DNA from 2 places in the Stenotrophomonas sp. YJH_SMC_91 genome. Region 1 is predicted to be linked to the other one. Evidence: riboswitches for the same ligand, from Rfam matches in the RefSeq annotation. Region 1 holds a riboswitch; the other holds the start of a gene.

Evidence for each region. A riboswitch is a leader RNA that binds a small molecule or an ion and turns the genes downstream of it on or off. The one in region 1 is predicted to bind cobalamin.
Region 2: another riboswitch for cobalamin. It lies ahead of AC5P5X_RS15825 (epoxyqueuosine reductase QueH); the one in region 1 lies ahead of btuB (TonB-dependent vitamin B12 receptor).

What each region holds. Positions count from the first base shown of each region.
Region 1 covers NZ_JCAFRT010000003.1:319,317-323,888, forward strand. Annotated here, with positions in the region: gene AC5P5X_RS06950 (GAF domain-containing protein) at 1-469, shown strand, start outside; gene AC5P5X_RS06955 (TfoX/Sxy family protein) at 466-828, shown strand; gene AC5P5X_RS06960 (histidine phosphatase family protein) at 920-1,498, opposite strand; cobalamin riboswitch at 1,642-1,864, shown strand; gene btuB (TonB-dependent vitamin B12 receptor) at 1,980-3,821, shown strand; gene gph (phosphoglycolate phosphatase) at 3,922-4,572, opposite strand, start outside.
Region 2 covers NZ_JCAFRT010000013.1:98,485-103,056, forward strand. Annotated here, with positions in the region: gene AC5P5X_RS15820 (nicotinate phosphoribosyltransferase) at 1-1,160, shown strand, start outside; cobalamin riboswitch at 1,294-1,523, shown strand; gene AC5P5X_RS15825 (epoxyqueuosine reductase QueH) at 1,685-2,371, shown strand; gene pncA (bifunctional nicotinamidase/pyrazinamidase) at 2,428-3,054, shown strand; gene purU (formyltetrahydrofolate deformylase) at 3,343-4,194, opposite strand; gene AC5P5X_RS15840 (LysR family transcriptional regulator) at 4,309-4,572, shown strand, end outside.

The sequences.
Region 1 (4,572 bases):
CTCGCTCACCGGCAGCAAGCCGGAACAATACGCCCAGCTGCTGGAACAGGCCCGTGGCCTGGTCTACGCTGAGTCCGACCGCATCGCCAACGCGGCCAACCTCTCGGCCCTGGTCTACCACGCCCTGCCCGACCTGAACTGGGTTGGCTTCTACCTGTACGACGGCAAGGAACTGGTGGTCGGCCCGTTCCAGGGCCTGCCGGCCTGCGTGCGCATCCCGCTGGACAAGGGCGTGTGCGGTGCCGCCGCCAGCCAGCGCGTGACCCAGCGCGTAGAGGACGTCGACGCCTTCCCCGGCCACATCGCCTGCGATTCGGCCTCGCGCTCGGAACTGGTGGTGCCGCTGCTGCGCGGCGATGAACTGATCGGCGTGTTCGACATCGACAGCCCGAAGGTGGGCCGCTTCGATGCCGACGATCAGGCTGGCCTGGAAGCCATCGCCCGCGTGTTCGTCGAGGCGCTGGGATGAGCGCACCGAAGCTGCGCAACATCGGCCCGAAAAGTGCGGCGTGGCTGCGCCAGGTCGGCCTGCGCAGCCGCGACGACCTGGTTGCGATCGGAGCCGTCGGCGCCTTCGTCAAGGTCAAGCGCGCCGGCTTCAAGCCCAGCCTGAACCTGCTGTACTCGCTGGAAGGCGCGTTGCTGGACTGCCATTGGCAGGAGCTGAGCGAGCCACAGCGTGAAGCACTGGTGCAGGATTACGAAGCACGCATCGCTGCGCATCCGCTGAAGGCAGCCGGCCCGGCGTCGGGCCCGGTGCATGAGCAGCGCTTCGATGCCGACGATGACGCTGAGGACAGCGTGCCCGAGGGCGCGGACGAGGATTGAGGCCTCCGCGTTCCTGGGGATGCCGGCCAGCGGCCGGCACAACCAGTGTGATGCAGGATCGGTAGCGCCGGGCCATGCCCGGCGAGTGCGCTCAGGGCTGCTGCAGCTCCAGCAATTCACCCACCAGCCCAATCTCACCGCGCTCCAGCCATACCCGCAGGCGCGTGCCGTGGTCGATACGCAGCGCCCAGCTCAGCGACATCGGCAGGCCGCAGACCTGCGACAGCACCATGCGCAGCGGGCCGCCATGGCTGACCACCAGCGTCGGCACCGGATCGTCATCATCGAGCAGGCGATCCAGCGCGCGCGCGATGCGTCGCTCGAAGTGGCCCCAGCTCTCGCCATTGGGCGGCGGGAACGCGTGCGGGTCGGCATGGAAGGCCGCCAGTGCATCCTCCGGCAGGTCGAACAGCGACCGCCCGTCCCAATCGCCGAAGTCCAGCTCTTCCCATTCCTCGTCCGCTTCCACGTCCAGCCCACGCGGCGCGGCCAGGGCCATCGCCGTATGCAGCGCGCGCAACCGCGGTGAACTGATCACCCGCTCCCAGCGCTGCCCGGCATAGGCCTCGACCAGCTCCTGCGGCAGCCCGGCCAGCTGCGGTGGGTCGCTGCGGCCATCAAGGAACTCGTCACGGCCATTGCCGGCATGGCGGACCAGGTCGAGGATCATGCGCGCGTCCCGGACGGGCGACGCAGGTACAGCGGAAAACGGGCGGACATCGGCAACGGCACCACGGGATCGAGCAACCATTCTAAAGGCACAGCAAAGGCAGTCGCGCAGGCGCGACGCAACGGGACGGCCTGCGATGCCGTAGACTGCGCGCACTTCCAGGTGACCTGCGGCCATGGCCGGCAGGTTGAAACGGGAAGCCGGTGACGCGTGATTCCACGCCAGGCCGGCGCTGCCCCCGCAACGGTAAGCACGTCAGTTCCAGGCAACACCGCCACTGTGCCGCAGGCATGGGAAGGCGCCTGGACGGTGGCCTCGCGCCACCCGGCGGCAAGCCCGGAGACCGGCCCGGAAGCCTCAGGTCGCGATGCGGTGGGCATGGCGCTGGATGACCGTGGCGTGCGCTGCGGCATCGGCGCACGCCTGCCTTCGCGGCTCCTCCCCTTCGCCACGCGGGCGTGCGTGGCACCCGGAGTCCCCCATGAAGCTGCAGTCCCGAATGCTGTCCCTGGCCGTGCTGGCCGCCCTGCCCGCGCTGGCCCAGGCCGCCAATGACACCACCGCGCTCGACCAGATCCTGGTCACTGCCACCCGCACCCCGATCGCCCTGCAGGACAGCATCGCGCCGGCGCAGGTGATCGACCGCGCCCAGATCGAATCCAGCCAGGCCACTTCGCTGCAGGAACTGCTGCGCGGTCGCGCCGGCATCAACCTGGCCAATGCCGGCGGCCTCGGCAAGCAGAGCTCGCTGTTCCTGCGCGGTACCAATTCCGGCCACACCGTAGTGCTGGTGGACGGCGTGCGCATCAACAGCGCCGACCTCGGCCTGGCCATGTACCAGGACCTGCCGCTGGCGCAGATCGAGCGCGTGGAAATCGTGCGCGGCCCGCAGTCGAGCCTGTACGGCGCCGACGCCATCGGTGGCGTGATCCAGATCTTCACCCGCCGCAACCAGGGTGATTTCGCCCCGCACTTCCAGCTTGGCGGTGGCAGCAACGGCCTGCGTGAAGCCAGCGGTGGCATTGGCGGCGGTACCGAACGCGGCTGGTTCGGTGCGGATATCGCCTACCAGCATTCCGACGGCATCGATGCCTGCCGCGGCTCGGCCACGCTGTTCGCCGGCTGCTTCGCCGACGAGCCCGACCGCGACGGTTACCGCAACCTGTCCAAGAGCCTGCGCGGTGGCTACACCTTCAACGACCAGTGGAACGTGGAAGGCAGCGCCCTGCGCGCCGACGGCAGGAACCATTACGACGGTTACTACAACTATTCGGAAACCCGCCAGCAGGTGCTGGCCGGCAAGGTGCGCTACACCCCGTCCGAGCGCCTGGCATTCACCGCCAACGTCGGCCGCAGTGACAACGAGTCGGACAACTTCGGCGACTTCGGTGCACGTGGCAGCGCACAGACCCACCGCGACAGCGCCTCCCTGCAGGGCGATTTCGGCGTGGCCGAGGGCCAGCTGCTGAGCGCAGGCGTGGACTGGAGCGAAGACAACCTGGATGGCAGCAGCGCGGGTTACCTGGTCGACAGCCGCCGCAACACCGGCGTGTTCGTGCAGTACCAGGGCCGCTTCGGCCGCCACCAGCTGCAGGCCAGCGCACGCAACGACGACAACCAGCAGTTCGGCAACCACGCCACCGGCAGCGTTGGCTGGGCGATGGAGCTGGGCCACGGCCTGCGCCTCAACGCCAGCTATGGCACGGCGTTCAAGGCACCGACCTTCAGCGATCTGTACGACCCGTGGAGCGGCGTGCCGACGTTGAAGCCGGAGAAATCCAAGAGTGCCAACCTGGGCGTTTCGCAGCAGGGCCAGGGCTGGCACTGGGGCCTGGATGTGTATGAAACCCGCATCGATGATCTGATCACCTACGATGCGGCGACCTTCAAGATGCAGCAGGTGGAGAAGGCCCGCATCCGCGGTGCCGAACTGACCGGCGGCGTGCTGCTGGCCGGCTTCGACATCAACGCGCAGCTGAGCTACACCGACCCGCGCAACCGCACCGGCGGCAGCACCCAGTTCGACAACTGGCTGCCACGCCGCGCGCAGCAGACCGCGCGCCTGGACATCGACCGTCGCTTCGGCGATTTCCGCGCAGGCCTGACCGTGCAGGGTGCCGGCAAGCGCTACGACGATGCCGCCAACGCGGTGAAGGTGGGCGGCTACGGCACGCTGGACCTGCGCGCTGAGTACGCACTGACGCCATCGTGGTCGCTGCTGGCACGTGCCGCCAACGTCTTCGACCGTCGCTACGAAACGGTGGCATGGTTCAACCAGCCCGGCCGCGAGTACCAGTTGAGCGTGCGTTACCAGCCGAAGTGAGCGCAACGTTCATGGTAGTGCCGGCCACTGGCCGGCAACATCATGACCTTCGGCAACGCATTCCGGGTTGCCGGCCAGCGGCCGGCACTACCCCTCTGCTTCAGCCCCGCAACCCCGGCAGTTCACGCAGGTCGTCGATCACCGCCACCGCATGCGCGGTGGCCAGGTCCAGGCCGCGCGGATAGCCGTAGCGCACCAGCGCGATCGGCATGCCGGCCTCTTCGGCGGCGCGGTAGTCGGTCAACGAATCACCCACCATCAGGCAGGACTCCACCGGCAGCCCGAAGTGCGCGGCGATGTGCCGCAGTGGCTCGCCACTGGGCTTGCGCTGCGGCAGCGAATCCCCCCCCAGTACCAGCGCGAATGCATCACCGATACCCAGGTGCTGCAGCAGCGGCGGCACCAGTGCTTCGGGCTTGTTGGTGCAGATCGCCAGCGGCACGTTGCGCGCACGCAGTTGCGCCAGCGCTTCGCCCACGCCGTCGAACAGTCGCGGGCTGCGCAGCAGGCACTCACGGTAGTGCACCATGAACACCGGCATCACCTCGGCCAGGTCCACCTCGCGGCCGGCGGCCTGCACCGCCTGTTCGACCAGACGACGCACACCGTCGCCGATCCAGCCCAGAACCGTGGCTTCCGGCACGCGCGCCAGGCCGATGTCTTCCAGCGTGCGGTTCAGTGCTTCGGCAATATCGGCAGCGCTGTCGACCAGCGTGCCATCGAGGTCGAACACGACCAGCGGATAGGGATA
Region 2 (4,572 bases), on a different contig from region 1:
GGCGCGATATCGTCGACCGGCTTGGCGGCCACCTGCCGGTGCGCATCCGCGCCGTTCCCGAGGGCAGCGTGGTGCCCACCCACCAGGCACTGATGACCATCGAGTCGACCGATCCGGCTGCGTTCTGGGTGCCGTCGTATCTGGAAACGCTGCTGCTGCGCGTGTGGTATCCGGTCACCGTGGCCACCATCAGCTGGCACGCACGGCAGACCATCGCCGCGTTCCTGCAGCAGACCAGCGACGACCCGCAGGAGCAGCTGCCGTTCAAGCTGCACGACTTCGGCGCGCGCGGTGTATCGAGCCTGGAATCGGCCGCGTTGGGCGGTGCCGCGCACCTGGTCAACTTCCTCGGCACCGATACCGTGTCGGCGCTGTGCCTGGCACGCGCGCACTACCACGCGCCGATGGCCGGCTATTCGATTCCGGCCGCCGAGCACAGCACCATCACCAGTTGGGGCCGCGAACGCGAGGTGGACGCCTATCGCAACATGCTGCGCCAGTTCGGCAAGCCCGGTTCGATCGTGGCGGTGGTGTCGGACAGCTATGACATCTACCGCGCGATCAGCGAACACTGGGGCACCACCCTGCGCGATGACGTGATCGCGTCGGGCGCCACCCTGGTCATCCGTCCCGACTCGGGTGACCCGGTGGAGGTGGTGGCCGAAAGCCTGCGCCGGCTGGATGAAGCCTTCGGCCACGCGATCAACGGCAAGGGCTATCGCGTGCTCAACCACGTGCGGGTGATCCAGGGCGATGGCATCAATCCGGACACCATCCGCGCGATCCTGCAGCGCATCACCGACGACGGCTACGCCGCCGACAACGTGGCCTTCGGCATGGGCGGTGCGCTGCTGCAGCGGCTGGACCGCGATACGCAGAAGTTCGCGCTGAAGTGCTCGGCCGCACGGGTCGAGGGCGAGTGGATCGACGTCTACAAGGATCCGGTCACCGACGCCGGCAAGGCCAGCAAGCGCGGCCGCATGCGCCTGCTGCGCCACCTGGACGATGGCAGCCTGCATACGGTGCCACTGCCGGCCAACGGCGACGACACCCTGCCGGACGGCTTCGAGGACGCAATGGTGACCGTGTGGGAGAACGGCCATCTTCTGTACGACCAGCGGCTGGACGACATCCGCACGCGGGCGGCCGTGGGGCATTGAAGGTGCATCCCGACCGGGGTCAGAGCCCGCTGCGTGGCAGCGGGATCCGACCCCTTCCTTCCGCTGGGGTCGGATCCCGTTGCAGCGCAGCGGGTTCTGACCCCTGCGCTCTTGACCGGCGCCACCAACAGGTCCACCTTGCACACGCCGAAGGTATCCCTCCCATCGCTGCGGCGCGGGGAGGGATTTAAACGGGAATCCGGTGAAGGCGCCTCGCGCGTCCATTCCGGAGCTGCCCCGCAGCGGTGAATGGAAACGAATCCTGCCAACAGCACTGGGCTCGCACCTGGGAAGCGGCGGGTAGTAGGTGGGCTGCGGCCCGTGTCCATCAGCCCGAATACCGGCCCCGGCCGGGGGACACGACCGTTCCCTGACTCGACCTGGAATCTCCGCGGGGAGGTTGCCGGGGCCGTCGTCGTCCTGCGCGTGCAGGCGGTGTGGCCGCGCGCGTCCTGTTCACGGTATCCGGCCAGACCCGTTCACCCACGCGCTGATGCATGGGCCACCGCCGTTGCCGGCGGTCCATGCGGTACCTGACGATGACCGAGCTCCAACGCCCCACCCTGACCCTGCCCGCCGACGGCAAGCGCCTGCTGCTGCATTCGTGCTGCGCGCCCTGTTCCGGCGAAGTGATGGAGGCGATCACCGCCTCCGGGATCGACTACGCGATCTTCTTCTACAACCCCAACATCCACCCGGTGAAGGAGTACGAGCTGCGCAAGCAGGAGAACATCCGCTTCGCCGAGCAGCACGGCATTCCTTTCATCGACTGCGACTACGACACCGACAACTGGTTCAGCCGTGCACGCGGCATGGAAAACGAGCCCGAGCGCGGCATCCGCTGCACGATGTGCTTCGACATGCGCTTCGAGCGCACTGCGCTGTACGCGCACGAGCACGGCTACGACACCATCAGTTCTTCGCTGGGCATCTCGCGCTGGAAGAACATGGCGCAGATCAACGACTGCGGCATCCGCGCCGCCTCGCGCTATGAAGGCCTGCAGTACTGGGACTACAACTGGCGCAAGGGCGGCGGTGCCAGCCGCATGATCGAGATCAGCAAGCGCGAGCAGTTCTACCAGCAGGAATACTGCGGCTGCGTGTACTCGCTGCGCGATGCCAACCGCCATCGCCGCGAGAATGGCCGCGAGCGGATCAAGATCGGCCTGTTGTACTACGGGCAGGACGCTGGGACGCCGCAGGACGATTGACGTGCAGGCATGGGGCGGCCACGCTGGTCGCCCCTTGAGTTCGTGCTGGATCTGCCATGACCGCCCTGCCCGCCGATGTCGCCCTGCTGGTGATCGACCTGCAGCCGGACTTCATGCCCGGCGGTGCGCTGGCCTGCGACCAGGGCGATGCGCTGGTGGCACCCATTGCCGATCTGCTGGTGCAGCGCCGCTACCGCACCGTGGTGGCAACACAGGACTGGCACCCGGCCGACCATGCCTCGTTCGCCAGCCAGCACCCCGGCCAACGCCCGTTCGAGACCATCCTGCTGCACGCGCAGCCGCAGACCCTGTGGCCGGACCACTGCGTGCAGGGCAGCGCCGGTGCCGCCCTGCACCCGGGCGTGGACTGGACCGTGGCCGACCTGATCCTGCGCAAGGGCACGCGCCAACAGGTGGATTCGTACAGCGCCTTCCGCGAGAACCACGGCCCCGATGGCGAGCGCCCGGCCACCGGCCTGGCCGGCTGGCTGCATGAACGCCGCATCCGCGAAGTGCACGTATGCGGCCTGGCCCGTGACTACTGCGTGCTGTGGAGCGCGCAGGACGCGGTAAAGTCCGGCTTCCGGGTGAAGTTCCTGTGGGAGCTGACCAAGCCGGTGACCGAAGCCAACGACGTGATGGTGCGCGAGGCGCTGGGCAAGGCGGGGATCGCGATCGTCTGAGGCGTGACCGCCGGGCATGGCCCGGCGCTACCGCGCACGCCGCTTATGCCGCTTGCGCGCTCCTGCCCACAACAACACAATCGATTCATCCAGCCCCCTAACTACGCCCCCCCTATAGATCGCGGGACGGCCGAACCGGGGGCTTTTCATTGGATGAAATCAGGATTCGGTAGTGCCGGCCGCTGGCCGGCAACCTCGGGATCTCTGCAGTTGCCGGCCAGCGGCCAGCACTACCGGATAGCACCCGTGGTAGCGCCGGGCCATGCCCGGCGGACGCGGGATGGGCGATTACCGGAATACCACCGTGCGATGCCCATTGAGCAGGATGCGGTGCTCCACATGGCGGCGAACCGCGCGTGCCAGCACCAGCGATTCGGTATCACTTCCCAGCCGCACCAGTTCACGCGGTGCCATCGCATGGTCCACGCGGGCCACGTCCTGTTCGATGATCGGGCCTTCGTCCAGGTCCTCGGTGACGTAGTGCGCGGTGGCGCCGATGATCTTGACCCCACGCGCGTGTGCCTGGTGGTACGGCTGCGCGCCCTTGAAGCTGGGCAGGAAGCTGTGGTGGATGTTGATCGCACGGCCGGCCAGCGCGCGGCACAGCGTGGGTGACAGGATCTGCATGTAGCGCGCCAGCACCACCAGGTCGATGCGCTCGCGCTCGACCAGGTCGATGATCTGCTGCTCCTGCACCGCGCGTGTATCGGCGGTCACCGGCAGGTGGTGGAACGGCACCTGGTAGGACGCCGCCAGCGGCGCAAAGTCGGCGTGGTTGGACGCCACTGCTGCGATGTCCACCTTCAGCTGGCCGCTGTGGGCGCGGAACAGCAGGTCGTTGAGGCAATGCCCCTGTTTGCTGACCAGCACCAGCAGCCGCGCGCGGCGTCGGCCATCGTGCAGCTGCCAGTCCATGCCGAAGCCCTCGGCAAGCGTGGCCATGGCGGCGTGCACGGTCTCCAGCGGCAGGCCGGCATCGCGGTCGAAGTGCACGCGCAGGAAGAAGCGGCCACTCTCCTCATCGCCGAACTGCTGGGCGTCGAGGATGTTGCAGCCGTGGTCGAACAGCAGGCCGGACACGCGGTAGACGATGCCGGTGCGGTCGGGGCAGGACAGGGTAAGAATGGAATCGGGGCGCATCGCCACAGTGTAGGGCAGCGCCCTGCCCAGCGGCCGGATGATCACGGGTGCAACCGGCCTGCTTGGTTCAGTACCAAGCGATACTTGGACCTTCCCGTGGCAAGCTGGTCGGTCATGAACCTGTTGCAACTGATCCGCAGCTTCACCCGCACCGCAGAGACCGGCAGCATTGCCGCCGCGGCCCGCATCCTTGGCATCAGCGCTACCGCGGTCGGCCAGAACATCAACCGGCTGGAGGCCCATCTGGGCGTACGGTTGCTGAACCGGAGTACGCGGCAGCTGGCCCTCAGCGAGGCCGGCGCGCTGTACCTGGCGCAGGTGCGCCACATCGAAGCCGACCTGGCGCGCGCGCAGGCGATGGTCACCGCCGGTGACATC